4 regions of the Pseudoduganella aquatica genome follow, and region 2 is predicted to be linked to each of the others. Evidence: predicted binding sites of a transcription regulator. Region 2 holds the regulator's gene; each other region holds the start of a gene.
What was found. The regulator FNR, encoded in region 2, switches genes on or off when oxygen is low (the NO sensors DNR and NnrR bind a similar motif). The targets are predictions, from matches to a motif close to TTGATNNNNATCAA.

Region 1 (7,950 bases), 270 kb from region 2:
GGCCAGGCTTTGCAGATACAGATCCAGCGCGTTGCGGCTGCCTGTGGCCGGCGCGGCGGCCTGGGCGGCGAGCTGATTCGCGCTACCTTGCGGCAGTGTATTCATCGGCGTCCCCTCCATTGTCGGTACTGCGGCGATTATGGTTGACCAAGGCGGGACCAGGGTTTGATCCACGTCAAGTCCTTGTCCATCGCCGCCCCTTTGCGCCGCGATGGCCTTGTTCATGCCTGCTGTATCGTAAATATCGTGTCCTGGGCCTCCGCGTAAGCCAGGGCATAGGCCAGTTCGCCGGGCGACTCGGCGTGCAGCGTCAACAGCGGCTGACCCGGCCGCAGCAGCGTACCCAGCGGCGCGTGCAGTTCCAGGCCGGCGGCGGGCGCCCTGGGCGCGCCGGCCAGCTTGGCCAGTTGCGCCAGGCGGCGGTTGTCGATGGCGGTGAGCCTTCCCCGGTGCAGCGCGCCCAGCACAAGGGTGTGGGCCGCGCGGGGCGGCTCGCGCATGCCCCCTTGCGCGGCGCAGATGGCTTGCAGCTTGGTCCAGGCCGCGCCGCTGTCGAGCACGCCGGCGGCCAGCGCCCGGCCCTGGCCGGCGCCGGCCTTGCCGCCCAGTTCCAGCAGGCTGGCGGCCAGCGCCAGCGCGCGCTGGCGCAGGTCGGCCGGCGCATCGGGCAGGTTTTGCAGCACCGCCAGCACGTCCCACGCCTCCAGCGCCGGACCGATGCCCCGCCCCACCGGCTGGCTACCGTCGCTGGCAATCACGCTCACGCCTATGCCCAGCGCGCCGCCCACGCTATGGAAGCGCTGCGCCAGCGCGCGCGCCGCCTGCGCCGAGCGCACCTTGGCGCTACGCCCGACCGGCATGTCGATTACCACGTGGGTGGAGCCGGCGGCGATCTTCTTCGACAGCACCGAGGCCACCATCAGGCCGTCGCTGTCCAGCCCCAGCGGGCGTTCGACCCGTATCAGCATGTCGTCCGCAGGGCTGAGCGACACGGCGCCGCCCCAGGCGATGCAGCCGCCCTCGCTTTCCACCACGCGCCGCATGGTGGGCAGGTCCAGCGCGACCGGCGCCAGCGTCTCCATGGTGTCGGCGGTGCCGGCCGGCGAGGTGATGGCGCGCGAGGAGGTCTTGGGTATGGTCAGGCCGCAGGCGGCCACGATGGGCACCACCAGCAAGGTGGTGCGGTTGCCCGGCAGGCCGCCCACGCAGTGCTTGTCCAGCACGGTCCCGCTGTCCCAGCGCAGCCGCTGGCCGGCCGCCACCATGGCGCGGGTCAACGCGATGGTTTCGGCCACGTCCATGCGGTCGCCGGAGCAGGCGGTGATCAGCGCCGCCAGTTCGATGTCCGAGTAGCGGCCCTCGGCCACGTCGCGCACGATGGCCGCGGCCGCCTCGGCGCCCAGCGGCCGGCCGTAGATCTTGGCCCGCACCGCCGACAGCGACTGCAGCGGACGCGCGTGCGCCACCCGCAGCACGTCGCCGTCGATGCCGCCCAGCGCGCGCCAGGCCGCCTCCGACAAGCCCAGCTGCTGTATCCCGATCAGGCTGTCGTACACCACGTTGAGCGTGGCCAGGATGTGCGTCGCGCCGCGCCAGACCTCGATGCGCGCGCGCGCCTCGAAGCCCTCGGCCTTGCAAATGGCGCTGTCCCGGTGCAGGTAGACCACCGGCTCCTGGTAGGTGTCGATGCCGAGCCGGCGCAGCAGCAGGCCGCCTGCGGGGGCGTCGCCGGGCGTCATGCCAGCTCCTGCCGTTCCAGATAGTCGGGCACCAGGCAGTCCCAGTGCAGCTGCTCCTTGATGCGGTGGCGCAGCGCGTCCGCTGCGGCCGGCTCGCCGTGGGTGATGAAGGTGCGCTTCGGCGGCCGCTGGAAATGGCCCAGCCAGCTCAGGATCTCGCCGGCGTCTGCGTGCGCCGACAGATTGTCGATCTGGTGCACGCTGGCCCGCAGCGGCGTGTATTCCCCGTAGATTTTAATCTCCGGCACGCCCGCCAGCATGGCCGCGCCGCGCGTGCCGCCGGCCTGGAAGCCAACGAACAGCACGGTGTTGCGCGGGTCCCCGGCAAATGCGCGCAGGTGGTGCAGCACCCTGCCCCCGGTGGCCATGCCACTGGCCGCGATGATCACCATGGGCATCCGGCGCTGGTTGAGCGCTATCGACTCCTCCACGCTGTTGACGATGCGCGCCGCATGGCACATGGCCTCGCATTCGGCATGGTCCAGGCGGTGCAGCCGGCGGTGCTTCTGGTACAGCGCCGTGGCGTCGGTGGCCATGGGACTGTTCAGGTACACCGGCAGCGCCGGCGGCAGCAGCCCCCGCTGCTTGAGCTGGTGGATCGCGTACAGCACCGACTGGGCGCGGCCCACCGCGAACGCGGGAATGACGGTGACGCCGCCGCGCGCTGCGGTCTCGCGGATGACCTGGCCCAGTCGCAGGGCCGGATCGGCTGCGTCGTGCAGCCGGTCGCCATAGGTCGATTCCAGCACCAGGTAGTCGCAGCCGGCGATATGGCTGGGCTCGACCATGATGGCGTCGTGCAGGCGGCCCAGGTCGCCGGAAAATGTGACGGTGCGGCTGCCGTCGGTCACGGTCGCAATGGCGGCGCCGAGGATATGCCCGCCCAGCGCCAGCTGCCCGCACAGCTTGCCGCAAATTTCAAACGGGCGGCCAAACGGCACCGGCGAAAAATGTCTGAGCGCGTTCAGCGCGTCGCGTTCGGTGTAGAGCGGCAAGGCTGGCGTGTGGCGGGAATAGCTGTGCCGGTTGGCGTGGTTGGCCTCCTCCTCCAGCAGGCGGCCGCTGTCCGGCAGCAGCAGCTTGCACAGATCGTAGGTGGCCTCGCTGCAATATATCCTGCCCCGGAATCCGTCCCGCACCAGCAGCGGCAGATAGCCGCTATGGTCGAGATGGGCGTGGGTCAGCACCACCGCGCCGACGTCCGCCGGCGCCACCGGCAGCTTGTTCCAATTGCGCAGGCGCAACTGCTTGTAGCCCTGGAACAGGCCGCAGTCCAGCAGCATGCTGGCGCGGCCAGACGTGAGCAGGTATTTCGAGCCGGTCACTGTGCCGGTCGCCCCCAGGAATTGCAGTTGCATGGTCACTCCCTCCAACGCGCGCTGAAGCAGCCACATCACTTTATCGGGCGCCAGTGGGCGCGTCAGTAGCAAAATTTGATGCAGATCAAGACTAGCGCCAAAAACGCCGGCCAGGCGCACGCCCCACCCAATTGGCACGGCTGATGAAGGCGAATTTGATCTGCATCATGAAAGCTGCGGATTGCATTTGGTAGTCTGAAGTACTCTCCCATCGATTGCATGCGGCGAATTTCAAGGAGCTTGCCATGTCGTATAAATCCATACTGGTCCACGTTGATCAATCCCCCCACGCCAGCGCGCGCATCGAGTTCGCCGCCGAGCTGGCCCGCACCCATGAGGCGCACCTGACAGGCGCGGCGCTCACCGGCCTGGCCATGGACATCTACCGCAGCGGCGGCATGACCTGGGGCGCGCCGGTGCCGCAGGACGTATTCGACACGGTCAAGGAGGACAACCTGCAGGCGCTGGCGCTGTTCGAGAAGCTGGCCCAGGCGGCCGCCATCAGCTACGAAAGGCGCTACACCGACGACGATCCCGATTTCGGCCTGGTGCAGCAGGCGCACTACGCCGACCTGGTGGTGCTGAGCCAGAGCGACCCGGACTCCGGCGGCCCGCGCATGCTGCACACCCTGCCCGAATACGTGGCGCTGAACGGCGGCAGGCCGGTGCTGATGGTGCCCTACTCGGGCACATTCCGGCACCTGGACCGGCACGCGCTGGTGGCCTGGGACGGCAGCCGCGCGGCCACGCGCGCCATCACGGACGCGTTGCCGCTGCTGCAGCGCAGCGGCCAGGTCACGCTGGCGGTGTTCGACGCGGAGCGGCAGTACGGCGTCCACGGCGACCTGCCCGGCGCCGATATCGCGCTGTTCCTCGCGCGGCACGGGGTCAAGGTGGAGGTGCAGCAGCACGCCACGGCGGGCGGCATCGACATCGGCGGCGCGCTGCTGTCGCTGGCCGCCGACCTCGGCGCCGACCTGCTGGTGATGGGCGCCTACGGCCACCAGCGCTGGAGCGAGATCATACTGGGCGGCGTGACGCGCCGTATCCTGCAATCGATGACGCTGCCCGTGCTGATGTCGCACTGAGCGGCGTTCGTCCCATCCCGGCAAGGAATTTCCATGGCCTATAAGAGCATCCTGGTGCACGCCGGCCAGTCCTTGCCGGCGGCCGGGCGCATGGCGCTGGCGGCGCGGCTCGCGCTGGCCTGCGATGCGCACCTGACAGGCCTGGCCTGCACGGGCCTGTCCCGCTACGCGCACGCCGGCGACGTCGCGCGGCTGCCGCCGCAGGCCGCCGAACGGCTGGCGTTGTGGCGTGCCGACGCTCACGCCGGCCTGGCGGCGTTTGAAGCCGCCGCAAGCCATTGCGGACTGATGCAATATGCGCCGCGCCTGGCGGAAGATACGGCGGAGGAAGCGCTGCTGCACCAGGCGGCATTCCACGACTTGCTCATCCTGGGCGCCAGCGGCCCCGACGAGGATCCGCATGGCGTCATCCGCGATCTGCCCCAGAATCTGCTGCTGCGCTGCGGCCGTCCGCTGCTGCTGGTGCCCGGCCAGGACGCCGCCGGAATGGCCGGGCTGCCCTTCCGCCACCCGCTGCTGGCCTGGGACGGCAGCCGTGAAGCGGCGCGTGCCATCAGCGACGCCTTGCCTTTGCTGAAAATGGCGCAGACCGCGACGCTGCTCCAGCTCAACGATCCGCATTCCGCGCGCGGGGACGAACCGGCGCCCGCCCCGGCCATGGCGCACTACCTGGCGCGGCACGGCGTCCGTGCCGACGTGCGCTGCGAACACACCAGCGGGCCGGTGGGCGACGCCCTGGCAGCCATCGCCAAGGAATCCGGCTGCGGCCTGCTGGTGATGGGCGGCTACGGACACCGCCGGCTCACCGAGACCCTGCTGGGCGGCGTCACCAGGACAGTGCTCGGCCGCGTGCCGCTTCCTGTCCTGATTTCGCACTAGCCGATCGTGCTTTCCGGCAGCGCCGGCCCGGCGGGCTGCGTGGCCGGATAACCTACGGTCTGCGCCAGGATGACGCGCTGCGCCGGCAGCAGCCCCATGACGCTGGCCAGCTCCGCCTGGTCGAACCAGGCGCGCGCCACCGTCGCCATGCCTTCCGCCGCGCAGAACAGATACACGTTCTGGCTGATATGGCCCGCGTCTATGCCGGCGTGCAGCAGGCGTTCGGCGTGGTCTTCGCTGGCCAGCCGCTCCAGATTGGCCACGTAGAGCAGATTGACGGGTGCGCTGGCGACGAAGTCCTGCTTCCCGGTCGCGGCGCGGATATCCTCCCGGCCGCAAAGGATGAGGCTGGGCGCGGCCGCGTCGTAGCGGTACCAGCCGCTGGCCATCGCCACGTAGACGTCGATCTCCTGGGCGTTGGACACCGACGGCGCCGTGCGGCAGCGCTCGGCGGGCCGGTTGATGCCGAACGCCGACCACAGCAGCCGCGACAGCCGGTAGCGCGACAAGTCCCTGGAACTGAACAGGCGCTGCGACTTGCGCATATTGAGCATATCGACCAGGGCGATGCCCAGCGGTCCGATGTCCGCGTCCAGCTCGAATGCCTTCGCGCCCACCAGGCTCAGCGAACCGCCCTGCGCGGCGTCCTCCGCAGCGGCGGCGCCTTCGTGGCCGTGCCGCGGCGCCGGCCCGGCAACCGGCAGTTGCCGCAGCAAGGCCTGGATCAGATTGGCACGGCTGACCATGCCATCCAGGCGGCCGCCGCTCACCACCGGCAGGCGCTTGAGGTCATGCGCCTCCATCAGCGCCGACACCTGCTCCAGCGGCGTATCCGGCGCCACGCAGATCACGGCCGTGCTCATCGCGTCCCCGGCCAGGCAGTCCGCCGCGGTCCAGCCGCCCTTCCCGGCGCGGCGCAACAGGTCGCTCTCGGTCAATATTCCCAGCAGCTTGCCGTCCGCATCCACCACCGGCAGTCCGCTGATGCGGTGCTTGAGCATCAGGCCGACCACACGGTGCAGCGTGGCCTCCGGCCCCACCGTCACCAGCAGGCGGGCCATGACATCGGCGGCTATCATGGCCGCCTCCAGGGGGAAGTGCTGTGCATGCTTGACTCCTGCAGGTGAATAATCGTTGTCCACTATGACCGCTGACCGCGCCCGCATCCATGATCTGGATCAAATTTCCGCGTGCCGCCGCCGCGAGGCGGCTTCCGGCGGCATTGGCCGAATTTGATTTAGATCAACAAACCGCCATGTCCGCCTTGCTACCATGAATTCCCCGCCCCTCCCGCGTGAACTCCATGAGCCAAACGTCCGAACAGCAGCATGCAGGCCTGGCCAGCGCGGAAGCGGCCCGCCGCCTGCTGCGCGACGGCCCCAACGCCATGCCCACGGACGGCGCAGGCTGGAAGCGCATCCTGGGCCGGACCGCGCGCGAACCCATGTTTGTGCTTCTGCTGGCGGCGGCCATGCTGTACCTGATACTGGGCGAGCCGGCCGAAGGCATGGTGCTGCTGGCCATGTTCGCCGCCACGCTGGGCATGACCTTGTACCAGGAAGGCAAGACGGCGCGCGCGCTAGAAAGCCTGCGCAAGCTGAGCAATCCGCAGGCCCTGGTGCTGCGCGACGGGCAACGCCGGCAAATCGACAGCAACGGGCTGGTGGAAGGCGACCTGCTCCTGCTGTCCGAAGGCGACCGCGTGCCCGCCGACGGCCAGCTCCTCTCCGGCCCCGGTCTGCTGGCCGACGAGTCGCTGCTGACCGGGGAAGCAGTGAGCGTGCCCAAGCAGCCGGTGGCCGAGCCGCTGCCGCCCGCCCCGCCCGGCGGCGACGGCCTGCCTTTCGTCTACGCCGGGAGCCTGGTGGTCCAGGGCCACGGCATGGTGCGCGTGACCGCCACCGGCCCGCGCAGCGCGGTCGGCGGCATAGGCGCCGCCCTGCATGGGCTGGAGCCCGAGGTCGCGCCGCTGCAGCGCCAGGTCCAGCAGCTCGCGGGCCGTTTCGCCGTGCTCGGCATGGGCCTGAGCGTGCTGCTGGTGCTGCTGGCCGGTTTCAAGCATGGGCAGTGGCTGGAAGCGCTCTTGGCCGGCATCGCCCTGGCCATGTCCGCCTTGCCCGAGGAGTTTCCCGTGGTGCTAACCGTGTTTCCGGCGCTGGGCGCCTGGCGGCTGGCGCACGCCAAGGTGCTGACCCGGCGCCTGGCCGCGCTCGACACCCTGGGCGCAGCCACCGTGCTGTGCATGGACAAGACCGGCACACTGACCGAAAACCGCATGGCGGTGGCGGCCCTGCAAACTGCCGATGGACAGCGCCTGGACCTCGCTGCGCCAGGCTCGGCGCCAGCCCTGCCCGAAGCATTCCACCTGACGGCTGAATGCGCCGTGCTCGCCAGCAGTGCCGGCGCCGCCGACCCGATGGAACAGGCCATCCACCGCCTGGGCGCGGCGGCCCTGGCCGGCAGCGTCCACTTGCACCCGGACTGGAAATTGACGCATGAATACGGCTTCTCGCCGGCCACGCGCTGTGTTTGCCATGTCTGGCACAGCGGCAGCGGCTATGTGATGGCCGCCAAGGGCGCGCCGGAAGCGATCGCCGCGCTCTGCCGCATGAACGGGCCGGAAACGCGCGCCATGCAGCACGCCGCCGAGGCCATGGCAGCCAGCGGCTTGCGCGTGCTGGCGCTCGCCGGCTCGCGGACCGAAGCGATGCCGGCGGCGGGCTGGCCCGCCAGCGCGGCCAGCCTGGACCTGCAATACGCCGGCCTGATCGCCCTGCGCGACCCCTTGTGCGCCGATGTGCCCGCAGCGGTACAGGCTTGCCGCGCGGCCGGCGTGCGGCTGGTGATGGTGACCGGCGACTATCCCGCCACGGCGGCCGCGGTGGG
Region 2 (7,950 bases):
GCCGCCGCCACGTCCTCGATGGAGCAGATGCTCATGGTGGTGAGCGTGAAGGGCACGCCGAATTCCTCGGCCGCCTGCGCTGCCAGGATCTCGCCGTCGCCGTAGTTCAGGCCCGTCAGGCCTACCGGGGCCAGCGCCACCGGCATGGACGCATCCTGGCCGGCCAGCGTGGTGGCGGTATTGCGCTGGTCCACATTCACGGCCACGCGCTGGCGCAGATGGATGGCTTCCAGGTCGCTTTTGTTGGCGCGCATGGTGCCCTGGGTGTAGGAGCCGGAATCGACGTAGCCGAAAATAGCTTTTGCGACGCGACGCTTGGCCTGCAGGCGCAGGTCTTCAATCTCGGTGATGACTGCCATGGGGGTATTGTTATAGGTCTGATTAGGATGGCTTCCGAGTATCGATAGTCGTCACGCCAGTGTCAACGGCTGGCGCAATCTAATCATGTTTATGAGTGATACAAAGCGAAACGTGCGCGAAATGCGCCCGCGCGATACGCTAGTCGTCATTTCTATAATTACAGGGGCAAACCATGCTGCGCGCGCCATTGCTGTCCGGTCTAACCTTGGCCGTCCTCGCTTCCACCCTGACCGGTGCCGACGCCGGCCCCTTGCCCAAGCCGGACCGGGGCGGCGTGCCCGAGTCCAAGCTGTACGACTACGGCGTGATGGGGCCGCCCGCCACCCCGGCCACCGTGGCCGCTGCCGATGCCGCCGTCGCCACGCCGCTGCCGCCCGGCCCCTACGCGGCGGACTGGGAGTCTATCCGCAAGAATTACCGCACCCCGGCCTGGTTCGAGGACGCCAAGTTCGGCATCTTCATGCACTGGGGCGTGTACGCGGTGCCCGCCTACCACAACGAATGGTATGAAAAGCATATGTACGGCGCCGACCTGGCCTGGCACACCGCAACCTTCGGGCCGCCGGAACGCTTTGGCTACAAGGATTTCATCCCCCGGTTCAAGCAGGAGAAGTTCGACGCCGCGCAGTGGGCCACGCTGTTCCGCCGCGCCGGCGCCCGGTTCGTGATGCCCTCCGCCCAGCACCACGACAATTTCGCGCTCTGGGACAGCCATGTTACGCCTTTCAACGCCAAGCGCATGGGACCGAAGCGCGACCTGATAGGCGAACTGGCGGCCGCCGTGCGCAAGGAGGGCATGAAGTTCGGCGTGTCCAACCACGGGGTGGAGAACTTCACCTTCATCAACCCGCCCGAAGCGCTGGAAGCCCGCCTGAAAGCGGCCAAGGCCGACCTGTACGACCCGGAATGGGCGGCCTTCTACAACGTGGCCGATCGCAGCCAGCCCGCCATGGCGCGCTTCCTGACCGACTGGGTGAACCGCAACCTGGAGCTGATCGACCAGTACCAGCCCGACATTCTGTGGTTCGACAACGGCGTCAACCTGCGCGTGCTGGACCCGCTCAAGCTGCGCGTGGCGGCCTACTACTACAACCGCGCCCAGGCCTGGAACAAGGAAGTCTCGATCAGCACCAAATTCGTCGCCTACGCGCCCAGCAACGACGACGCCCAACAGGTCGGATCCATTATCGACTTTGAAAAGATAGGCGTGCGCTCGCCGCCGGACATCCGGCCCGGCCCGTGGATGGTGGACGACACCATAGGCAGCACGTGGGGCTACACCAACGGCATGAAGGTGGCCGGCGGCGCCGCCATTATTGGCCGCCTGGTCGACACGGCGAGCAAGGGCGGCTTCTACCTGCTCAATCTCTCGCCCAAGGCCGACGGCACCATCCCCGAGGAGCAGCAGCGCACCTTGCTGGACGTGGGCGCATGGCTGGACGCCAATGGCGAGGCCATCTACGGCACCCGCCCCTGGAAGCAGTTCGGCGAGGAGGGATGGCGTTTCACATCCAAGGGCACGGCGGTCTACGCCATCGGCGCGCCGCGCGACGGCTCGGTGGTGCTGCGCGTACTGGGACCGGGCGCCGGCAAGGTGAGGGGCGTGGAACAGCTGGGCCGCGACGGCGCGCTGCCATTCCGCCAGACCCAGGAAGGCCTGACGGTGGAGGGTATTTCCAGCGCGCCCGGCGCCTTGGGCGGCGCGCCGTCGGCGCTGAAAATCACCTTCTGAGCTGGCCTGTAGGGGATCCCCTACAGCAGCCAGCCGGAATACCCGATACCGCCCAGGCCCGGTGCGGGCGATACTGTCCGCATCGACAGCGCAGCCCATGCACCGGAGCCGACCATGACCACCGCCACCATCCACATCGCATCTTCCGCCCCAGCCAAGGCGCAGCCCCAGCCGCGCTGCGGCCTGTGCAGCTTCAACCGCCTGTGCCTGCCGCAGGGACTGGACGAGGATGCGATGCACCGCCTGGAGCAGATCATCTCGCGCCGCCGCAAAGTGCAGCGCGACGAGCAGCTGTTCAGCATGGGGCAGGGATTCGGCAGCCTGTACGCGGTGCGCCTGGGGCATTTCAAGACCGCGCAGGTGAACCAGCGCGGCGAGCAGCAGATTACCGGCTTCCACATGGCCGGCGACCTGCTGGGCATGGAAGCGATAGGCACCGGCCAGCACAGCTGCAGCGCGGTGGCGCTGGAGGACAGCGAAGTGTGCGAAATCCCCTTTGGCCGCCTGCAGGAGCTGGTGGCCGAAGTGCCCGAGCTGATGCACCAGTTCCACCGCGTCATGGCGCGTGAAATCCAGCGCGAACAGGCGGTTGCCCTATTTTTGGGCAATATGCGCGCCGAACAGCGCCTGGCCTTGATGCTGACCTCCCTGGGCGCCCGCTACGCGGCGCGCGGCTTCTCGCCTGCAAGCTTCCAGCTGCGCATGTCGCGCGAGGACATCGGCGGCTACCTGGGCCTGACCATCGAGAGCATCAGCCGCCTGCTGGCGCGCTTCCGCAAGGCCGGCTGGATCAGCCTGAACAACCGCGACCTGCGCATCCTGGATCTGGCCGGCCTGCAAGACTTGGCCGCCGGCCGCTTTGCCCCTGAGTGCGAAGCCGCCTGAGGCGCTGTCTGGCGCCCCGCCTGCTTCCCGTCCTCTATTCCTGTTCCACCTGGTAGCGCCGCTCGATGTTTTGCTGACAAGCCAGGCAGTGCGCAGCCGACGGCTGCGCCAGCAAGCGGGCCAGCGCAATGGCCGCGCCGCACTGGCGGCATGCGCCGTAGCTGCCGTCCGCCAGCCGCGCCAGCGCCAGTTCCACCACCTCCAGCTCCCACGTTGCCTGCTTGCGCGCCGCTCGCGCCCGCTCGCTCAACAGCATGCGCTCCAGTTCCGCCGCCGTTTCGCTGTCTACCGAGTGCATTGCGTTCTCCGCCGTTCCCATGGGTGTAACTGTATGGGAAGCGGGCGTTCCGCGTCAGTGGCTGGTTTGATCCAGGTCAAATTGCCGCCGAATTTCCGCTGCGGACACTAAGGCTTTACCGGGGCGGGCATCTTTCGTATGATTGCGGCATGCAAAATCCCCCCATCGCCGACCAAAGCCTGGCCTGGCTACTGGCAGCCGCCACCGATCCCGTCCTCATCGTAGACCGCGGCGGCGCGATTGCGCTCGCCAATCCGGCCCTGGAAGCGCTGTTCGGCTACACGCAGGAGCAGTTGCAGGGCCTGCCGGTGGAGACGCTGATACCCGAACGCTTCCGCCACGGCCACCAGGCGCTGCGCGAAGGCTACACCGCCGAGCCGCATCCGCGCGCGATGGGCGCGGGGGCCCAGCTGTCCGGCCGCCACCGCGAGGGACGCGAATTCCCGGTCGAGGTCAGCCTGTCGCCGCTGCGCAGCCCGGACGGCCAGACCATGGTGATGGCCACCATCCACGACATCAGCGCCCGCAAGGCCGCCGAACAGGCGCTCCAGGAGAGCGAAGCGCGCATGCGCGCCGTGTTTGAAACGGCGGTGGACGGCATTATCACCATCGACGAACACGGCATGCTGGAACGCCTGAACCCCGCCGCCGAGCGCATGTTCGGCTACCGCGAGGCGGAGGTGGCGGGCCGCAACATCAATATGCTGATGCCGGAGCCGCACCGCAGCGCGCACGACGGCTACCTGGCGCATTACCGCGCCACCGGCGAAAAACGCATCATCGGCAAGGGCCGCGAAGTGCAGGGCCTGCGGCGCGACGGCAGCGTCTTCCCCATGGACTTGTCGGTGGCAGAGATGACCTTGGGCGGCAAGCGCATGTACACCGGCCTGGTGCGCGACATCACCGAACGCAAGCTGGCCGAGCAGAAGTCCGAACAACTGCTGCAGGAACTGAGCAGCGCCAACGAGGAACTGACCAATTTCGCCTACGTGGTCTCGCACGACCTGAAGGCGCCGCTGCGCGGCATCGGCTCGCTAGCGGACTGGCTGGCCACCGACTACGCCGCCCTGTTCAACGACGAGGGCAAGGAGCATATGCGCCTGCTCATCAACCGCGTGCACCGCATGGGCGCGCTGATCGACGGCATCTTGCAGTACTCCCGCGTGGGACGGGTGCGCGAGGCCGTGGCCCTGGTGGACCTGAACAAGGTGCTGGCCGAGGTGCTGGACCTGCTGGCGCCGCCGCCCGGCATCGCCATCACGGTGGCGCCGGGCCTGCCCACGGTGGCCGGCGAACCGACCCGGCTGCAGCAGGTGTTCCACAACCTGATCTCCAACGCCATCAAATACATGCACCGTCCGGACGGCCAGGTGACCGTCAGCTGCGAGGACGACGGCAGCCACTGGCGCTTTGCCGTGACGGACAACGGCCCCGGCATCGAGCCGCGCCATTTCGAGCGCATCTTCCAGCTGTTCCAGACCCTGGCCCCGCGCGACCGCGTGGAAAGCACCGGCGTGGGCCTGGCGCTGGTCAAGAAGATCGTGGAAATGTACCGTGGCCGGGTCTGGGTCGAGTCGGCGCCCGGCGCCGGCGCCACTTTCTATTTCACCTGGCCCAAGGAATGCCTATGAAGAATGCCAGCAAGCCCATCCTCCTGGTCGAAGACGACACCGTGGACGTGATGACGATTAAACGCGCGCTGAAGGAAATCGGCGTGGGCAACCCCGTGGTGGCGGTCGAGCACGGCGAAGCCGCGCTGGATTACCTGCGCAGCGCGGACTGTGCGCGGCCCTGCATCATCCTGCTGGACCTGAATATGCCCATCATGAGCGGCATCGAGTTCCTGCGCGAAGCCAAGCACGACGCGGCGCTGCGGCCCATCCCTGTGGTCGTGCTGACCACCTCGGCCGAGCAGCAGGACAAGCTGAGCAGCTTCGAGCTGGGCGTGGCCGGCTACATGGCCAAGCCGGTCGACTACCGCGCCTTCGTCGAGGTGGTGCGCTCGATAGACCGCTACTGGACCGTCAGCGAGATGCCCTGAATGATGGACAAGCCGAACACCGCCGCCACGGAACCTGTGCGCGTCCTCATCGTCGAGGACGACATGGTGGACCGCATGGCCTGCCGCCGCGCCTTCCGCGCGGCCGGCGCCTATGCGCTGCTGGAGGCGGAAACCGGCCAGCAGGGGCTGGAACTGGCGTTGTCCGGCCAGGTGGACTGCGTGCTGCTCGACTACAACCTGCCGGACCTGACCGGCCTGGAATTCCTCGCCAGCCTGGCCAAGCTGGCCGGCGGCGAGGGCGCCGCGCCGCCGGTGATGATGCTGACCGGGGCCGACAGCGCCACCGTGGCGGCCGAAGCCATGCGGCGCGGCGCGCGCGACTACCTGGTCAAGGACACGGACGGGCGCTACCTGGAGCTGCTGCCGGCCGGCATCGAACGCATGCTGCGCGAACAGCGCCTGCGCTTGGACAAGCAGCAGGCCGAGACCCGTTTCCGTACGCTCGTCGAGCAAATCCACGCCGTCAGCTACGTGGCCGGCACCGGCGCCTGCGGGGCGCTGCAGTATGTCAGTCCGCAAATCCGCATGCTGCTGGGCTACACGCCCGAGGAATGGCTGGCCGACTCCGGCCTGCTGCGCGCCCGCATGCACCCGGACGACAGGGATGCTGCCTGGGCGGAAGTGTGCGCCTGCCGCAGCGCCGCCCGCGCGCTGCGCGTCGAATACCGCTTGCTGCCGCGCGGCGGCGGCGAGCTGTGGGTGCGCGACCAGGCCGATCCCGTGCCCGGCCCCAACGGGCCTGTGCTGCAAGGCATACTGATCGATATCTCCGCCAGCAAGGCGGCCGAGCAGGCGCTGCGCCAGTCGCAGGACGAGCTGCGCCGCCTGGGCGCGCACCAGGAACGCATCAAGGAGGAAGAGCGCAAGCGCATTGCGCAGGAAATCCACGACGAACTGGGCGGCCTGCTGACCGGCATCCGCGCCTACATCCTGGTGGCGCAGGAGCGCGCGGTGGCGGCGGGCAGCACGCCCGAGCCGCTGCTGGCGGACACGGCGGACCTGGTGCAGAGCGCCATCGAAACGGTGCGCCGCGTGATTACCGACCTGCGCCCCAGCGTGCTGGACCAGCTGGGCGTGTGGGCCGCGCTGGAATGGTATGCGGACCAGGTGGCGCTGCGGGCCGGCCTGCGCTGCGTGTGCCGCATCGACGCGCAAGCCGCCGCGCTGGAGCTGGACGCGGACCGCAGCACCATGCTGTTCCGCATCGTGCAGGAGGCGCTGACCAATGTGGTGCGCCACGCGCAGGCCACGCAAGCGACGATAGATGTGGCGTGCGAGCCGGGCGCGCTGCGGCTGACGGTGAGCGACAATGGCAAGGGCATCGCCGCCGAGGGGCTGCTAAGCCGGGAGTCCTGGGGCATATTGGGCATGCATGAACGCAGCCGCAGTTTTGGCGGCCAGCTGGCCATCACCGGCGGCCCGGACGGCACCGTGCTGATGCTGCGCCTGCCGCTGGAGGAGAATCAAGATGACGCATGACGAAATCACCGTCCTGCTGGTGGACGACCATGCGATTGCACGTAACGGCGTGCGGCTGATGCTGGGTACGGCCAGCGGCATCGCCGTGACGGGGGAGGCGGGCAACGCGCAGGAGGCCATGCAGCGCGTGGCCGAGCAGCAGTTCGACGTGGCGCTGGTGGACATCACCATGCCGGGCAAGAACGGCCTGGAACTGCTGAAGATGCTGCGCGCCGGGTGCCCGCGCATGGCGGTGCTGATACTGAGCACCTATTCCGAGGAAATTTACGCGGTGCGCGCCCTGAAGCTGGGCGCGGCGGGCTATCTGACCAAGGACGCGCCCACCGCCACGCTGGTGGAGGCGGTGCGCAAGGCGGCGGCGGGCGGCAAGCACGTGAGCCCGGCGCTGGTGGAAAAGCTGGCCATGATGGTGGGCGGCGGCGGGGCGGGCGACCACGAGGCGCTGTCCGACCGCGAGCTGGAGGTGTTCAAGCTGATCGCCGCCGGCGAGGCGCTGGTGCGCATCGGCGAACTGCTGCACCTGAGCCCGAACACGGTCACCACCTACCGCACCCGCATCCTGGACAAGATGGGCATGGCCAGCAACGCCGAGCTGACCCGCTACGCGCTGGAACACGGCATGATCTGAACGCTTACTCGGCGCGGAACACCAGCACCGGGACCGGGCTGTGCACCAGCACCTTTTGCGTCTGGCTGCCCAGCAGCGCGCCTTTCAGGCCCAGCTGGCCGTGGCAGGCCATGGCGATCAGGTCGCAGCCGCGCGCGTGGGCGGTCTCCAGTATCTTGCGGTGCGGCCGGTCGCCGCGCGCCAAGACGGTCCGGCACGGCACCTGCCTTGCGCGCGCCGCCTCGCTCACGGCGTCCAGCAGCGCTTGGCCCTGGGCCCTGCTGTCGCTCACGTTCGGCTCTGCCGCTTGGTCCGGTGCTGCAGGCCGGTGGCTGAAAGCGTGGTCGTCCGGCAAGACGTGCACCGCCGTGATGCTGGCGCCGTAGCTGGCCGCCATGTCCAGCGCCGAACGCAGCGACACCTGCGACGCGGGCGAGCCGTCTACCGGCACGAGTATGTGCTTGAACATGATGTCTCCATGGATGGTTCAGTTGGCGCTGTAGGCGGGCGCGGCGGCCACCGCGCGC
Region 3 (7,950 bases), 1.6 Mb from region 2:
TGGCGTGCTGGTCCAGTTCGGCGTTGCGCTCCAGCTGCATGGCGGCGCTGCGCTGCTGCATACGGGCCAGTTCGCGCGTCATGCGCGAGTTTTCCTCCAGTACCGCATGGAAGCGCGTGATGTCGGCGCGCGCGCAGGCGCCGGCCTGGTGCTGCACCATGTGCAGGTCGCGGCACATCTGTTCCTCCAGCTCCGGCGTGCAGCGCGCATGCGTGAGTCCGGCCCAGAAGGCGCCGGCCACGTCGCCGTTGGCCACGGCGGCGCGCCACAGCGCGGCCACGGCGGCGCTGTCCTTGGCGCTCTTGAAGCGCAGCAGCACACCGGCGTAGCGCCGCTCCAGCTCCTTCTGCAGGGCTTCGGACAGGCGGTTACGGGCGCCGCATTCGGTCACCACGCCGACGTGGACTTCGTAGTCGTCCGCCACCACGGCGCCGCCGGTGATTTTGCCCACCAGCTTGCGCAGCGCCGCCAGCGGCATGCCCACGCCGACCAGCGGGCAATGGCAGGCGTGGCCCAGTTCCCACAGGCGCCGGCGGCGCGAAGTCTGCGCGCCGCCGGCGCCGGTTTTGGCTTGATGTTTATCGCACATGCCGCCGCCTCACGCCGCCTGTTCGCCGCTGCGCGAGCGGGCCATCAGCCGTTCCAGGAAGTTGTGTTTTTCCTGCACCGGCATGGCGCGCTCGACCACGCCGGCCCATTGCTCGGACAGCTGCTGGCAGGTGGCGCTGAGCACCGGCGCCAGTTCCGGCAAGCTGGCCAGGGCTTTCAAATGGCGCTCGATGACCGAGGCCAGCTTCAGGCAGGCTCCGCTTTCGCCGGCGCTGGCCGTGTAATGCGACATCAGGTGCAGCACGGCGGACAGCATGAGTTCCGGGCGCTGGCCGTGCTGGTTATTGGTCAGGAAGATAGGATCGGTACGGTCGATGATAGCCATCAGGCACTCCTCGCAAGGTCAGGAAGGCTGGCTACCGCATGCGGATGGCTGGCTGGGGTGGGAAGCTTCGGAAGTTCGGTGTTCAGGCGGTCAGGATCAGCTTGCCGAGCTGGGTGATGCGCAGGCGGTAGACTTTGTTGCCGTGTTCAATTTCCACTTCCCGCTGGTCCTGCATCAGGCCGGCGCTGGTCAGGCGGCGGACGGAAGAAGCGGCTGGAGCGGCGCTTCGCGCAGCGGCGGGGAGGGCGGCGCCGGCGGGCGCCAGGGGGGATTTCTCTGCATGCATGTGACACTCCATTAAATGAGAACGATTCGCATTTGCATTATTGTTCAAGCCTGCTTTATTTGCAAGAACAATTTGCGTGGAGCGCGGCCATAAAAAAAGGCCCGCGCTGAGCGGGCCAAACTGGGGTTAACCTGAAGAAAAACTAGACTGCGGCGGCGTACAGCGGCTGGGCGCCGTGGGGCGACGCTGATGCGGCGGCGGCCGCCTTGGCGCGGGCGGCGGGCTGGCGTCCACGCGCGCGCGACGGCGGCAGGCGGCGCAGGTTTTTCAGCGCTTCCGGATCCTTGATGCCTATGGTGCGCTGGTCCACGCTGATCAGGCCCACTTCGTTGAAGGCGGATAGCGTGCGGCTGACCGTTTCCAGCGTCAGGCCCAGGTAGCTGCCGATTTCGTGGCGCGTCATGCGCAGGTTGAACAGCTTGCTGGAATAGCCCATTTGCGCAAAGCGGTCCGACAGCGCGACCAGGAAGCGCGCCACGCGCGCCTCCGCGCTGAGCGCGCCCAGCATGCCTATCATGGCTTGCTCGCGCACGAGTTCGCGGCTCATCACGCCGTACATCATGTTTTCCAGCTCGATATGCACGCGGCCCAGCGCGGCCAGCTTGCGGAAGGGCAGCAGGATCAGGTCGCAGTCGGACAGCGCCACCGCTTCCGACGAGTAGTGGCGGGTGTGGATGCCGTCCACGCCCATCATGTCGCCCTTCATCGGGAAGCTGAGCACCTGCTCGTTGCCGAACTCGTCGATGAGCACGGTTTTCAGGAAGCCGGAGTTGACGATGTACAGCATGTCGAAGGGCTGGCCTATGGTGTGGATGCGCTGGCCGGTCTTGAACTGCACGTGCTGGAACAGCAGTTCCTCCGAGTGGGCGATGTTGACGGGAGGGATATGCAGCAGTTCGCAGACTTCCGTCAGGTTCGACCACAGCCGGCCCTGGCGCTGGCGCCCGGCCTCCAGGCCGGACAGTGGCGCCGCCGGCGCGCCGGGGCGGAATTCGTTGATGTGCGTAGACTGCATGCTTTTCTCCTTGTAGCAGTTATGACCTTCTGGCAACTTCCATCGTGTGATTTCAGTATGCCAACATGGTCTTGCCATAGATATCAGCCGAGGCTGATTGTGGGCGTAGGAGTAAGCGCCCGTTTGTAGGAGTAGTCCTACGTCTTGAAGGGGGACAGCAGGCGGTGCGCCACGGCGTACTGCACCATCTCGGAGAGCGAGGCCATGCCCATCTTCTGCATGATGCGGGTCTTGTGGGTGCTGACCGTCTTTACACTAAGATGCAAGCCATTGGCGATTTCGGTGATGGATTTGCCGGCCACCAGTAGCGAAAACACCTCGAACTCGCGGTCCGACAGCTGTTTGTGCAGCAGACTCTCGTTGGGCAGCATGATGTTGAGCGCCAGCTGCTCGGCCACTTCGGTGCTGATATAGGGCCGGCCGGCGGCCACGCGCCGGATCGCGCCCAGCAGCTGGGTGCCGGCGCTTTCCTTGGTCAGATAGCCTTGCGCGCCGGCGCGGATGGCGCGCACCGCGTACTGCTCCTCCTCGTGCATGGTGAGTATCAGGATGGCCAGCTTGGGCGCCTCGCTGCGGATCTGGCGTATCAGCTCGATGCCGCTGCGCCCCGGCATGGACAGGTCCAGCAGCAGCAGGTCGAAGCCGCCCTGGCGGATGTGGTTCAGTACTTCGAAACCGTCGATGGCTTCGCCGACGATATCGATGTCGGGCGCGCCGTCGAGGATGCGCTTGAGGCCCTCGCGCATAATGGTGTGGTCGTCGGCAATGACTATTTTGATCATGGATTGCTAAGTAGTGTTACAGGGGAGGGGCGGCGGGCAACGCTCAGTCCGGCAGGGGTTCTTTCAGCAGGCGGTGCACCAGCACCGGCAGCCTGGAGTGGGACAGCACCTTGTTGGTGACGCTGCCCAGCAGCAGCTGGCCCCAGCCGCTGCGGCCGTGCGAGCCCATGAAGATCAGGTCGCAGCCCTGCTGCGCCGCCACATCGACGATCTTCAGCGCCGTGCTTTCGGCGAACGCGGTCAGGCCCTGGCATTCCAGGCCCTTCTTGCGGCACGAGTCCAGGATGGGCTGCACATGCTCGGCGCCGGCGCGCTGCATGGCGGCGCGGTATTCCTCCTCGCTGGGATAGCTGGGCGGAATGATTTCAACGTAGATGGGGTATTGGTATTCCGGCGCCACGAACAGGGCCAGCACTTCGGCCCCCATTTGCTGGGCGAACGATACGCCGGCGCAGGCGGTCATCTTGGAGACGGCCGAGCCATCGGTGGTGATCAGGATTTTGCGGTACATATGCAGCTCCTTGTCTATGAAAATCCGCTACGCTATCGGGGGCCATACTTTATTGTAGCCGCGATTTCGTCCATTATTAGGATGGAAAGACTTGATATTTATCAAGAAACACCGGAAACGCCGTGTCCAATACCAGCCATGTCCTGGACGATTTTTTTGCCGCATCGCGGTATTTGTTCCTCTGAGGCACCCCGAGGTGCCCCTGGCGATGTTAGTATCTCCAAATACAACAGAAAACTCCGTTTACGCCATGCCACAGGGTGGGGCAAGCGCCTTTCCAGCGCCGGTGATTGAACAACCGGCCAGCGCCCTGCTACACTCGCGTAAGCGGTATGAATATTGCCGGGCGTCATCACGCGAAGCGCCGGGGCGAGCAGCATAGCATTTTGACAAATTAGGAGAAGCAGGGATATGACCAACGCCGCTGATGATTTCGACGCACTATTTGATGAAGTGTCCGCGCAACGCGCTACAGAACCGGCACCCGCACCTGCACCCGCTGCGCCTGCCCCATCCGCCGAGGATGATCTGGAAAGCCTGTTCGACGAAGTCTCCGCCTCCCGTCCGGCCGCTGCCGCTCCCGCAGCTCCGGCAGCAGCCCCGGCCGCTCCGGCCGCCGACGCTGCCGCCGGCGAGCACCATGGCGACGGCAATCCGATGTTTGAACGCCTGGGCGGCATCGTGCGCCTGCTGCACGATTCGCTGCGCGAACTGGGCTACGACAAGGCGCTGACGGAAGCGTCGGCCCAGATCGGCGACGCCCAGGACCGCCTGGAATACGTGGCCACGCTGACCGAACAGGCAGCCAACAAGGTGCTCAACACCCTGGACGACGGCATGCCGGCCCAGGACGTGCTGTCCAAGCAGTCCAAGGCCATGGAAGACCGCTGGGCCGCCCTGTTCGCGGGCAAGCTCAGCCTGGACGAATTCAAGACACTGGCCGGCGACTCGCGCGCCTTCGCGCAAGCGGTGTCGGCCGCGACCGAGGCGGAAAAAGCCCGCCTGCTGGAAATCATGATGGCCCAGGACTTCCAGGACATCACCGGCCAGCTGATCAAGAAAGTGGTCGGCATCACCAAGACGGTGGAATCGGAATTGGCGCAGCTGTTGAAAGACAACGCGCCGACCGAGGTGCGCGAGAAGATTGCGCAGAAAGAGGTGTCGCTGATGTCCGGCCCATCCGCACCGACGGTGGCGCTGAACCAGGACAGTGTCGATGACCTGCTTGCCGATCTGGGATTCTAATGGACGATATGCTCAAGGAGTTCGTCGTCGAGGCGATGGACCTGGCTGTAAATGTTGAAGAAAACCTGTTGCGCCTCGAACGCGACCCGGAAAACAAGGAAACGCTGAACGCGGTGTTCCGCGCCTTCCACACCATCAAGGGCGGCGCCGGCTTCATGAGCCTGGGCGCCCTGGTGTCGGCCTGCCACCTGACGGAAAACCTGTTCGACGCGCTGCGCACCGGCGCCGCGCCGGTCACGCCGATCGCCATCGAGGCGGCGCTGATGGCGTCCGGCTTCGTGGCCGACCAGCTGACCGAACTGAACAACGGCGGCGCGCCGGAAGACCTGCCGGCCATGCCGGGCGAGCTGGAAGCCATCCTGAAGGACGCGATCGAAGGCAAGGGCAACGCACCGGCCAAGGCCGCGCCCGCCCCAGCGCCCGCCGCTGCCGCCCCGGTTGCCGCCGTAGCGGCCGCGCCGGTTGCCGTTGCCGCCGCCGCGCCTGCTGCGGCCTCGGCTGACGGCCTGGACTGGGAAGGCATGTATATCTCCGTGGTACCGGAAGGCACGTACACGCGCAGCGCCGCCGCGCCGGCCGCTGCTGCGCCGGCCGTGTCCGAAGGCGTGGCTGCCGCCATCGCCGCCGCCGACGTCGCGCCCGCCGCCCCGGCTGCGGCCCGCGCCCGTCCGGAGCGCGACGACGCCAAGGTGCACGCCGCGCCGGCCAAGGAAGAAAGCATCCGTATCGACGCCGTCAAGCTCGACGCGCTGCTGGAAGTGGCCGGCGAATCGGTGCAGGCCGCCAACCAGGCCGCCGTGCTGCTGGAGCGTCTGCAGCAATTCAAATTCGAAGGCCAGGCCGCCAGCCTGATGTCGGCGCTGACCGAGACGCTGGAACGCGCCTCGCGCTACTCGACCGAGCTGCAGCGCGCCACGCTGGCCACCCGCATGCAGCCGGTGGGCCGCTTGTTCCAGAAATTCCCGCGCCTGGTGCGCGAGCTGGCCAAAGACCTGGGCAAGGAAGTCGAGCTGACCATCGAAGGCGCGGAGACCGAAGTCGACCGCGTGGTGGTGGACAGCCTGTACGATCCGCTGGTGCACATGCTGCGCAACGCGCTGGACCACGGCGTGGAATCGCCGGACGTGCGCGTGGCCGCCGGCAAGCCGTCCAAGGCCTATATCTCGCTCAAGGCATGGCAGGAAGCCAACAGCGTCATGATCGTTCTGCAGGACGACGGCAAGGGCATGGACCCGATCGCGCTGCGCAAGAAAGCGGCGGAAAAGGGCTTGATCTCGCCATCTGCTAACATGACGGACGACGAATCGTACCAGCTGGTGTTCCTGCCGGGCTTTTCGACCAAGGAAGTCGCTTCCAGCGTGTCCGGCCGCGGCGTGGGCATGGACGTGGTGAAGACAGCCGTGGAGAAGAACCGCGGCGCCATCCACATCGAATCGGCGCTGGGCAAGGGCACCAAGTTCGCCATCCGCCTGCCGATCGAGCTGTCCATCGTGCCGACCATGCTGGTCTCGACCTCGGGCGCGCTGCTGGCGCTGCCGATGGCCGTGGTGCAGCGCGTGGTCGAACTGCCGGAAGAGTTCATGGAAGTGGGCGGCGCGCCGGTGCTGAAGGACCAGGGCCGTCCGCTGCCGGTACGCACGCTGGCCGGCGCGCTGGGCTACGCGCCCGCGTCGGAACGCGTGGGCATCGTGGTCAACGCGCCGCAGCCCTACATCCTGGCCGTGGAAGCGGTCGATGGCACGGCCGACCTGGTGATCAAACCGATGACTGCGATTTCCGTCGAAGGCATTACCGGCACCGCGCGTTCCGCCGAGGGCGCGCTAGTGCTAGTGGTGGGCCTATCGTTCCTGATGGACGGATGCAGGGGTAGTGTGCGCATGGCGGCTTAAAACCCGCCGGCAGCAAGAAAACACAAAAGCCTGCGAGATCCGCAGGCTTTTTTTTCAAAGGGCGTCATACAAGGTGGATCGGAACCTGAAGCCGCATCGGCTCACGAGGCGGACAGACGGGCTTGGTTTTGCATTGCACAAATATGGCATAATCAAAGTGAAATTCTCACACGGGCAGTAGCAGCAATCATGAAGACGCTTTACGACAAACTCTGGGAATCCCATGTGGTGCGCACCGAAGAAGACGGTACGTCCATCCTGTATATCGACCGCCACCTGGTGCACGAAGTCACCAGCCCGCAGGCATTCGACGGCCTGCGCGCCGCCAACCGCCAGCCGTGGCGCATTTCCGCCAACCTGGCGGTGGCCGACCACAACGTGCCGACCACCGACCGTTCGCACGGCATCGCCGACCCCACCTCGCGCCTGCAGGTGGAAACGCTGGACGCCAACACGAAATCGGTCGGCATGACCTATTTCAACATGAACGACAAGCGCCAGGGCATCGTACACGTGATCGGGCCGGAGCAGGGCGCCACCCTGCCGGGCATGACGGTGGTCTGCGGCGACTCGCACACCTCCACCCACGGCGCTTTCGGCGCGCTGGCGCACGGCATCGGCACCTCGGAAGTGGAGCATGTGCTGGCCACCCAGACCCTGCTGCAGAAGAAATCCAAGGCCATGCTGGTGCAGGTCGACGGCGCGCTGCCGGCCGGCGTGACCTCCAAGGACATCGTGCTGGCCATTATCGGCAAGATCGGCACCGCCGGCGGCAACGGCTACGCGATTGAGTTCGGCGGCTCCACCATCCGCGCCCTGTCCATGGAAGGCCGCATGACGGTCTGCAATATGGCGATCGAAGCGGGCGCGCGCGCCGGTATGGTCGCCGTGGACGACACCACCATCAACTACGTCAAGGGCCGCCCGTTCTCGCCCGTCGGCCCGCACTGGGACCGCGCGGTGGAATACTGGCGCACCCTGCATTCGGACGCCGGCGCGAAATTCGACCTGGTGGTCACGCTGGACGCCGCGCAGATCAAGCCGCAAGTGACCTGGGGCACCTCGCCCGAGCAAGTCGTTTCCATCGACGGCCGCGTGCCGGACCCGGACCTGGAAAAAGACGCCGTCAAGCGCGACGCCATGGAAAAAGCCCTGGTGTACATGAACCTCAAGCCCAACACGGCCATCGAGGACATCCGCATCGACAAGGTCTTCATCGGCTCCTGCACCAATTCCCGCATCGAGGACTTGCGCGCCGCCGCCGCCGTGGTGCGCGGCAAGCAGCGCG
Region 4 (7,950 bases), 180 kb from region 2:
CCCGAACGCGCGCGCCAGCGCTACGAGGCGGCGCTGGCCAAGGATAAGAAAAACATCGCGGTCATGACGGCGCTGGCGCGGCTGGCCACCGGCCAGGGCAAGACCGCCGAGGCGATAGGCTGGCTGGAGCGGGCGCAGCGCGAAAATCCGGACGCCCTGCCCCCGGCGCTGCTGCTGGCCAACTACTACCTGCGCGCGGGGGAAACGCCGAAGGCGCTGACGCTGGCGCAAAAGCTGCATGGTAGTAATCCCGATAACGCGGACGTGCTGGCCGTGCTGGCGCAGGCGCAAACCGCCGGCAACAGCCACGAGGCCGCGCTGGAGAGTTATACCAAACTGGCCGTGCTGCAGCCCGATTCGCCCATGGTGCAGATGCAGATCGCCGGCGCCAACCTGGCCTTGCGTCAACTGCCGGATGCCTTGGCCGCGGCGCGCAAGGCGCTGGCGCTGCAGCCGGACAACGGCCTGGCCCAGCTGACCACGGTGCGCCTATTGACCGAACAAGGCAGCTGGACCGAGGCCTTCGCCATCGCGCAGCAGGCGCAGAAGCGCAATCCGCAGCTGCCGCTGGGCTACCGCCTGGAAGGCGACATCCTGATGGCGCAAAGCCGCGCCGTGCCGGCGCTCAAGCTGTACGAGCGCGCCTATCTGCTGGAACCGAGCGGCCCGGCCGTGATCGCCATCCACCGCAGCCTGGCGGCGCAGGGGCGCAAGCAGGAGGCCACCGAGCGCGTGCTGCACTGGCTGCAGCAGCATCCGCGCGACGCGACCGCGCGCCTCTACCTGGCCAGCGCGCTGATGAGCGCGCAGGACTACGCGGGGGCGGCGGCGCAGTACGAGAAAGTCATCGAGGCCGACGCCGGCAACGTGGTGGCCCTGAACGACCTGGCCTGGACGCTGCAGCAGGTGAAGGACAAGCGCGCGCTGGCGTACGCCGAACGGGCGCACAAGCTGGCCGGCGGCAATCCGGCCGTCAAGGACACGCTGGGCTGGGTACTGCTCGAGCAAGGCCAGGCCGCGCGCGCCGTGCCGCTGCTGAAACAGGCCAGCGACGCGGCGCCGCAGGCCAGCGAGATCCGCTACCACTACGCCACCGCGCTGATGAAGACCGGCGACAAACCCGGCGCGCGCCGCCAGTTCGAGCTGCTGCTGGCCGACAAGACCTTCACGCGCCAGAGCGAAGTGCGGGCACTGCTGCCGCAGCTGTGAGTTCGGCCGTGGGCTCGGCTGCACAGCGTCGCTTTTGCTTACACGCATGCCCAGCGCCGGACCGGCAATCCGGTCCCTGCCCCGCAAACCGCCGCGTGGCCCGCATATTGCTATGTGTGTAGTGAGCAACCCAACCACAGGAGTTCATCATGCAGAGCTTGACCGTATTGCGCCGCACGCTGTTTTGCCTGGCCGCTGTTTGCGCGCCGCTGGCCATGGCGGCGCCGCTGGCCCCCTTCGTCCTGAGCAAACCGGGCCTGGTGGAAATCAAGTACACCGGCTACCAGGCGCGCAGCAGCGACGCGGGCAAGGCCGGCACGCTGAAGGAGTCCACTTTCGCGGCCGGCTATATGACCTCGATCAACGAGGTTGGCAACGCCTCCGACAGCTACTGGCAGCAGGGGCTGAACAACCAGAGCATCTCCTTCATGATGTATGGCGCAGGCGACGCCAGCACCGCTGCCGGCACCGGCGGCGTGGGCAAGCGCATCTTCAGCGCCGGCTGCACCAACGCGGCCTTTGGCTGCGACGGCAAGATACACCTGGACTTCTACATCGATAAACTGAGCGGCGGCACCAACCCCGGCTTTGGCACGGGCGGGCTGAAAGCGAGCGACCGCACTGCCTTCAACAAAATCAAGGGCATCACCGACGGCGAATTGCTGATGAGCTGGGAGTTCACGCCCGGCATGGTGACCGGCCCGGTAGCCGGCATGAGCAATGTGGCGTTCAACCCGCTCAACACCACGCTGTTCCAGGAAACCGACGGCCTGCCCACGCCGGCCTTCGGCACCGGCACCTATTTGGCCAATTGCATGTCCGGCCCGGCCTGCATTTACTTCCGCAGCGCCAGCCAGGCCGGCGGCAGCGACTTCTTCGGCATTAACACCATGACCAGCATACTGGCCACTTCGGCGGTGGGGAAAAACGGCTGGGGCTGGCGTCTGGCCGACCCCGTGGTCGCCCTGGTGCAACTGCCCGAGCCCGGCGTTCTGGCGCTGCTGGCCGCAGGGCTGCTCGGACTGGCCGGCCTGCGCCGGCGCGGCAGCGCCTGATGGATGCCCCCATGCCGCTGCAGCGTATGCCAGGTCCGGCGCTAAACCCGCGCCGGCGGCTGGTAGCGGCCGGGCGCGATAATGCCTTGCGGGTCCAGCGCGGCCTTCAGGCGGGCGGCCACGCGCCAGTAGCTGTCGCCGCCGCTGTCGAGATCGGCCATGGACTGCAGGCCGACGCGGTAGGGAATGTAGCCGGCCTCCATGACGGTGTCGAACAGCTGGCGGTAGCACATCATGGCGCGCGCGGTCTCGTCCGGGCTGTCCTTGTCGTAGGCCACGGTGATCACGCCGCCCAGCGCCCGCTCGTTGATCATGCTGAAGGTGGCGAACAGGTCGAAGCCGTGCAGGCGGAAGATCGGCTCGGCCAGCGCATGCACGCGCAGCAGGTCCTCGCCGCACATGGGCAGCACGGGCGACACCCACAGCAGGCCGCAGTTGTCCAGCGCCGGGTTGGCGCCGCCGGGAAAGCCCGGCGGCAGGCCGCCGCGCCTGCGCCAGTAGGCGCCGGCCAGGAAGCGTCCGTTGGGTATGCCCTTGTTCATGTCGAACAGGGAGCGGCCCAGCGCCACCTTGGCGCGCAGCCGCCGGCCGGCCGGCCGCTCGCCCAGCAGGCCGGCCATCCAGCCGGCCACGGCCAGCTTGCGCTCGTCGATGAACTGCGGCCTGGCGCCGGTGTGGCGCAGCGCCTGCCGCACCGCGCGGCGCGCGCACGCCACCTGGCAAGCGCTGCCGTACAGCGCGCCGGACACGGTCCAGGCGCCCACGCCGGCCTCGCGGCGCAGCTGCGCCCGCAAGGCGGCCGGCAGCGGCGAGGCGCCGCCGGCCCGTTCGTGCGGATAGGTGGCGCCGCCGGAAATCACGCGCAGGTCATTGCCGATATGAACAATGCTGCGCAACGTGCCGTCCAGCCGCAGGGGCCGCAAGGCGTCCACCACCGGCGCAATGTCCTCGTGGCGCTCCACGCTGCACAGGAAATGGTTGATGGCCCCGGTTTTCGGCATCAGCCACAGGCCGACGCTGGTGACGATGCCGAAATTGGACTGCGTAAACAAGCCGTCCAGCCACGGCCCCAGGCCGTAGGGAAACACGCGGCTGTTGCGGCTGGCGGGAAAATGGCCGAAGCCGGTCTGCAGCACCTCGCCGCCGGCCAGCACGATTTCCATGCCGCACACATTCTGGAAACGGTTGCCATAGGGACTGTGGCCAAAGCCGCGCTCGAGGATATTGCCCATCAAACTGGTGTCCGGCCCGGCGCCCGTGCTGTCCATCCACAATGGCAAATTCTCCGACAGCAAATATTGCGACAGCTGCTGCTGCGTCACGCCGGGCTCTATCACCACGTAGGCCAGCTTCGCATTGACTTCGCGGACGCGGTTCATGCCGCTCAGGTCGACGATCACCTGGCCGGCCGTGGCCGCGCACGCGTCGCCATAGCCCCAGTTCCTGCCGGTGCTGATGGGGTACAGCGCAATCCCCCTGGCCGCCGCGATGCGCACCAGCGCTTCCACTTCGCCGCGCGTATGCGGCCGCAGCACCGCAGCCGGCCGGGCGCTCCATGACGACGTGCTGCTCGCATAGGCCGCCAGCGTGGCGCCATCGTCCAGCACGCGCTGCGGCCCGAGCAGCATGCGCCATTGCGCCAGCGCCTCGGCCAGGCCCGCTGCCTGTCCGGCAGCTTGCGGAACGCTCATGGCTAATTCCTCCCCTGCACCAGGCGCGAGGTAATGCCGGGCTCGTCCCAGATGGGGAAGAAATACGGGTAAAAGGAACGCTCGGTGGTCTGCTGCTCCATCAGGCCGCCGAATTTGCGGATCTGCTCGCCCATATAGTCCAGCTCCAGGCGCAGCAGCACGGCCGGCGCGCCGACCCGGCTGCATTCGCGCTGGCCGCCGAAGTCCTGGAAGCCCAGCATGCGCTTGTAGAACATCACGTGGCGCGGGTTGACCTCGATGACGTAGTCGGAGAATCCGTGAATGTTGTGCGCATAGATATAGGAGATATGGATCAGCGCGGCGAACACGCGCTTGGATACGCCCTTGTCTATCGCCAGCCGGGACGGCTCGCACAGGCGGCGCTGGCGGACCCGCAGGCCGTCCAGCTTGTCGCGGAAATTTTCATCGGCCGGCAGGCCGAGCTGGGGATCGTCCAGGCACAGCGACATGGTGCCGACGGTGACGCCGCCGGTTTCCGCGTACAGCGTAATGCGGTTCAGCACGTGGTGCGCCGACGGGTCGACGTCGTAGCCGCGCCAGCCGTACATTTTTTTCAGCAGCAGCGTGGCCGCTTCGCGCCGGCCGCGTGAGTTGGCCATGCGGATATGAAAGATTTGCTGGTCGATCGGATGGTCCAACTCCGGGGTGGCCAGTCCTTCGCCGATGACAAGGTCGCTCAGCCCCGTCGTCGCGTCAAAGGAAATGATGGTGTCGTCTTCTTGGTGCACGCTCGCGCTCCTTTGCTAGTCAATTCGCGGCCGGCACGTACAGCGAACCGGGCTCAGTTCTTTCAGACAAGCAGATCCGGGAAAAGTTCCCGTCGGGTCCAAATTGTTTGCCGAGGCCGCCTGCGGCCAGTGTCGCTTTCCTTGGCATAGCCCCCGCCGGACGCCGCATCCAATACGCAAGCCGTTGATTTATATCGATAAATTTGCTTGGCACGGATGCTGCTGTTAAAGGTGTAACGGCCCCCTCCCAGCCGTCAACCCGGAGTTCACTCAAAGGAGTAGCACGTCATGAACATCATCAAAAAAGGTTTCCTGCTCACAGCCATGGCAGCCAGCCTGGGGCTGACCGCCGCAGCGCCGGCCCAGGCGGCAACGTTCGCCTCGTCCATCCTGAACATCAGCAACTTCCGCCTGCTGCACTCGAGCGGCGTGGCGTTCAGCACGGCCGACTTCTCCACGCTGACCGGCACCAACGATGCCCACGCCACCGCCGGGCTCAACAACGTGTTCGCCAACGGCGCCGATTCGCGCCCCATCCAGAACCCGGTGCCGCCCAATGTGGCCCAGCAATGCGTCGGGCCCTGCCCTGTCGCGCCGGACACCTATACGCCCATCGCCGGCATTCCGCCCGTGACCAGCACCTACGGCCACGCCGACCAGCGCCTGACCGGCGCCTCCATCATCGTCGGCGCCACCCCGGCCGGGGCCAACGCCTCGACCCGCGCGGATGCCTCGACCGCCGTCAACGCGGTGGCCTCCGGCAATTCGGACGTCGGCACCTCCACCACCTTCGCCTTCGTGCTGGGCGCGGCCGACACCATGACCATCGCCTTCGACGGCGATCCCTACACGCGCGCCCTGGTCACGCCCGGCGCCGGTCCGGTCTCGAACGCCAATGCCCGCCTGTCCTGGTCGCTCAGCATCGTCAACATCACCACCGGCACCACGGTGCTCAACTTCGCGCCGAACGCGCTCAACGCGGCCAGCACCGTCAGCGCCACCGACGGCGCGCCGAACGACCTGATCTACGCGCCGGGCTCGGCCTTCTTCACCGCCACCACCGGGCTGCTGGCGGTTGGCCAGACCTACCAGATCACCATCCAGCACAACTCGCTGGCCAACGCCTTGCAGCAGGAACTGCCCGAGCCGGGCACGCTGGCGGTGCTCGCCGCCGGGCTGCTGAGCATGTCGCTGCTGAGCCGCCGGCGCCAGCACTAGCGGGGGGCGGTGCGATCGCAACGCGACTTCTTGATGCGGCTCAAGCCCAGCGCAGTTACAGCCTGGGCCGCAGCAGAGCGCTCCTATAATCGGACCAGCAGGACAGCATCCGCCGACGTTCAGGAGCCCCGTGCCATGGAAGAGTTAATCAATCAGCTGCTGACCCACATACGCGGCATCTGGAAGTACCGCTGGCCCGCCATCGCGGTGGCGTGGCTGGTGGCCGTGGGAGGCTGGATCAAGGTCGCCACGCTGCCGGACAACTACCAGACCTCGGCGCGCGTCTTCGTCGACACCCAGACCGTACTCAAGCCACTGCTGTCGGGCATGACCAGCGTGCCCAACGTGGAGCAGCAGGTGGCCATCATGAGCCGCACCCTGCTGAGCCGGCCCAACATCGAGCGCGTGATCCGCATGGTGGACATGGACCTGAACACCACCTCGGCGCGCGACCACGAGCTGCAGATCGAGGAGCTGCTCAGCAAGATCAAGATCGCCAGCACCGGCAGCTACGACATCTACACCATCACCTACAACAGCCCCAATCAGCGCCTGGTGCGCGACGTGGTGCAGTCGCTGCTGACCATCTTCGTCGAAGGCAGCTTCAAGGGCAAAAAGGGCGAGTCGCAAAAGGCGGTGCAGTTCATCGACGACCAGATCAAGTCCTACGAGGACAAGCTGGTGGCGGCCGAGAACACCGTCAAGGAGTTCAAGATGGCCCACAACGCCCTGCTGCCGCGCCAGGGCCTGGACTACGGCTCCCAGCTGCTCATGTCGTCCGACGCGCTGAACGGCGCCAAGCTGGAGCTGATGGAGGCCGAACAGTCGCGCAACGCCATCCGCGCGCAAACCACCGGCGACGAGCCCATCCTGGGCGATGTGGCCCCGTCCGCCATCGACAACCCGGAGATCGACGCCCGCATCACCGCCCTCAACAAAAACCTCGACGCGCTGCGCCTGCAGTACACCGAACTGCATCCCGACATCGCCTCCACCAGGCGCCTGGTCGCGCAGCTCGAGCAGCGCAAGCTGGAAGAGAGCAAGAACCGGCCCGCGTCCAGCGACCCCGGCAAGAACTTCAGCCCCATGCTGCAGCAGCTGAAGGTGGCGCTGACCGAGGCCGACGCCAAGGTGGCCGCGGCCAAGGTGCGGGTGCAGGAACTGGCGGCGCGCCACGCCAGGCTGGAGGCGCAGAGCCAGGCCGTGCCCGAGGCCGAGGCGCAACTGGCGCAGCTGAACCGCGACTACCAGGTCAACAAGGACAACTATGAAAAGCTGCTCAGCCGGCGCGAGGTGGCCAAGCTGTCCGGCGACCTCAGCTCCACCACCGAAATGATGAGCTTCAAGATTATCGACCCGCCCACCATCCCCATGCGCCCGGTCGGGCCAAAGCGCGCATTGCTGTACAGCGGCGTGCTGGTGGCCGCGCTGGCGGCGGGCGCCGCCGCGGCGCTGATGATTACCCAGGTGCGCCCCACCTTCCTCAGTCCGGCCGAACTGCGCATGTTCACCGGCATGAATGTGCTGGGCACGGTCACCATGAACTGGACCCCGGCCCAGCAAATCAAGCGGCGCCGCAGCCTGGCCGGCTTTGGCGCGGCGCTGGGCTGTTTGCTGCTGTCCTATAGTGGCGTGCTGACGGCCGCCTTGCTGCAATAACCCGGAGATCCCATGACACTATCCGACAAGCAGGGCGCGGCGGCCGAACTACTGCCTGCCGGCAGCCCGGCGCGCGGCCAGCGCCACGTCGAGCTCGACCTGGAACGCCTGGCCCAGATGGGCATGGTCACGCACGAGGGCGGACGCACGCCGGCGGCGGAAGACTTCCGCATCATCAAGCGTCCGCTGCTGCGCAATGTGCGCGGCGACAGCCCGTCCGCCATCCGCAACGGCAACCTGATCGTGGTCACCAGCGCGCTGCCCGGCGAAGGCAAGACCTATTGCGCCATCAACCTGGCCATGAGCATCGCCATGGAACGCGACATCACGGTGCTGCTGGTGGACGCCGACGTGGCCCGGCCCTCGGTG

Region 1: a site for FNR is predicted at 6,297-6,310, ahead of KT882_RS18275 (cation-translocating P-type ATPase). Genes of this name have one in related genera too.
Region 3: a site for FNR is predicted at 3,620-3,633, ahead of KT882_RS24290 (universal stress protein). Genes of this name have one in related genera too.
Region 4: a site for FNR is predicted at 5,953-5,966, ahead of KT882_RS16280 (XrtA system polysaccharide chain length determinant). Genes of this name have one in related genera too.

The regions. Positions count from the first base shown of each region.
Region 1 is NZ_CP086370.1:4,103,700-4,111,649, forward strand. It holds gene KT882_RS18245 (PHA/PHB synthase family protein) at 1-105, opposite strand, end outside; gene KT882_RS18250 (thymidine phosphorylase family protein) at 222-1,739, opposite strand; gene KT882_RS18255 (MBL fold metallo-hydrolase RNA specificity domain-containing protein) at 1,736-3,097, opposite strand; gene KT882_RS18260 (universal stress protein) at 3,343-4,185, shown strand; gene KT882_RS18265 (universal stress protein) at 4,219-5,064, shown strand; gene KT882_RS18270 (CBS domain-containing protein) at 5,061-6,143, opposite strand; gene KT882_RS18275 (cation-translocating P-type ATPase) at 6,368-7,950, shown strand, end outside.
Region 2 is NZ_CP086370.1:3,836,688-3,844,637, reverse strand. It holds gene KT882_RS17180 (alpha-hydroxy acid oxidase) at 1-359, opposite strand, end outside; gene KT882_RS17175 (alpha-L-fucosidase) at 533-2,092, shown strand; gene fnr (fumarate/nitrate reduction transcriptional regulator Fnr) at 2,207-2,977, shown strand; gene KT882_RS17165 (TraR/DksA C4-type zinc finger protein) at 3,012-3,275, opposite strand; gene KT882_RS17160 (sensor histidine kinase) at 3,425-4,906, shown strand; gene KT882_RS17155 (response regulator) at 4,903-5,316, shown strand; gene KT882_RS17150 (hybrid sensor histidine kinase/response regulator) at 5,317-6,816, shown strand; gene KT882_RS17145 (response regulator) at 6,806-7,444, shown strand; gene KT882_RS17140 (universal stress protein) at 7,449-7,892, opposite strand; gene KT882_RS17135 (helix-turn-helix domain-containing protein) at 7,911-7,950, opposite strand, start outside.
Region 3 is NZ_CP086370.1:5,435,371-5,443,320, reverse strand. It holds gene KT882_RS24315 (DUF2325 domain-containing protein) at 1-589, opposite strand, end outside; gene KT882_RS24310 (hypothetical protein) at 599-934, opposite strand; gene hemP (hemin uptake protein HemP) at 1,017-1,220, opposite strand; gene KT882_RS24300 (Crp/Fnr family transcriptional regulator) at 1,363-2,235, opposite strand; gene KT882_RS24295 (response regulator) at 2,373-3,017, opposite strand; gene KT882_RS24290 (universal stress protein) at 3,061-3,528, opposite strand; gene KT882_RS24285 (protein phosphatase CheZ) at 3,940-4,773, shown strand; gene KT882_RS24280 (chemotaxis protein CheA) at 4,773-6,662, shown strand; gene leuC (3-isopropylmalate dehydratase large subunit) at 6,849-7,950, shown strand, end outside.
Region 4 is NZ_CP086370.1:3,655,044-3,662,993, reverse strand. It holds gene prsT (XrtA/PEP-CTERM system TPR-repeat protein PrsT) at 1-1,209, shown strand, start outside; gene KT882_RS16300 (PEP-CTERM sorting domain-containing protein) at 1,359-2,264, shown strand; gene KT882_RS16295 (FAD-binding oxidoreductase) at 2,306-3,955, opposite strand; gene KT882_RS16290 (N-acyl amino acid synthase FeeM domain-containing protein) at 3,958-4,704, opposite strand; gene KT882_RS16285 (EDSAP-1 family PEP-CTERM protein) at 4,993-5,922, shown strand; gene KT882_RS16280 (XrtA system polysaccharide chain length determinant) at 6,058-7,581, shown strand; gene KT882_RS16275 (XrtA-associated tyrosine autokinase) at 7,594-7,950, shown strand, end outside.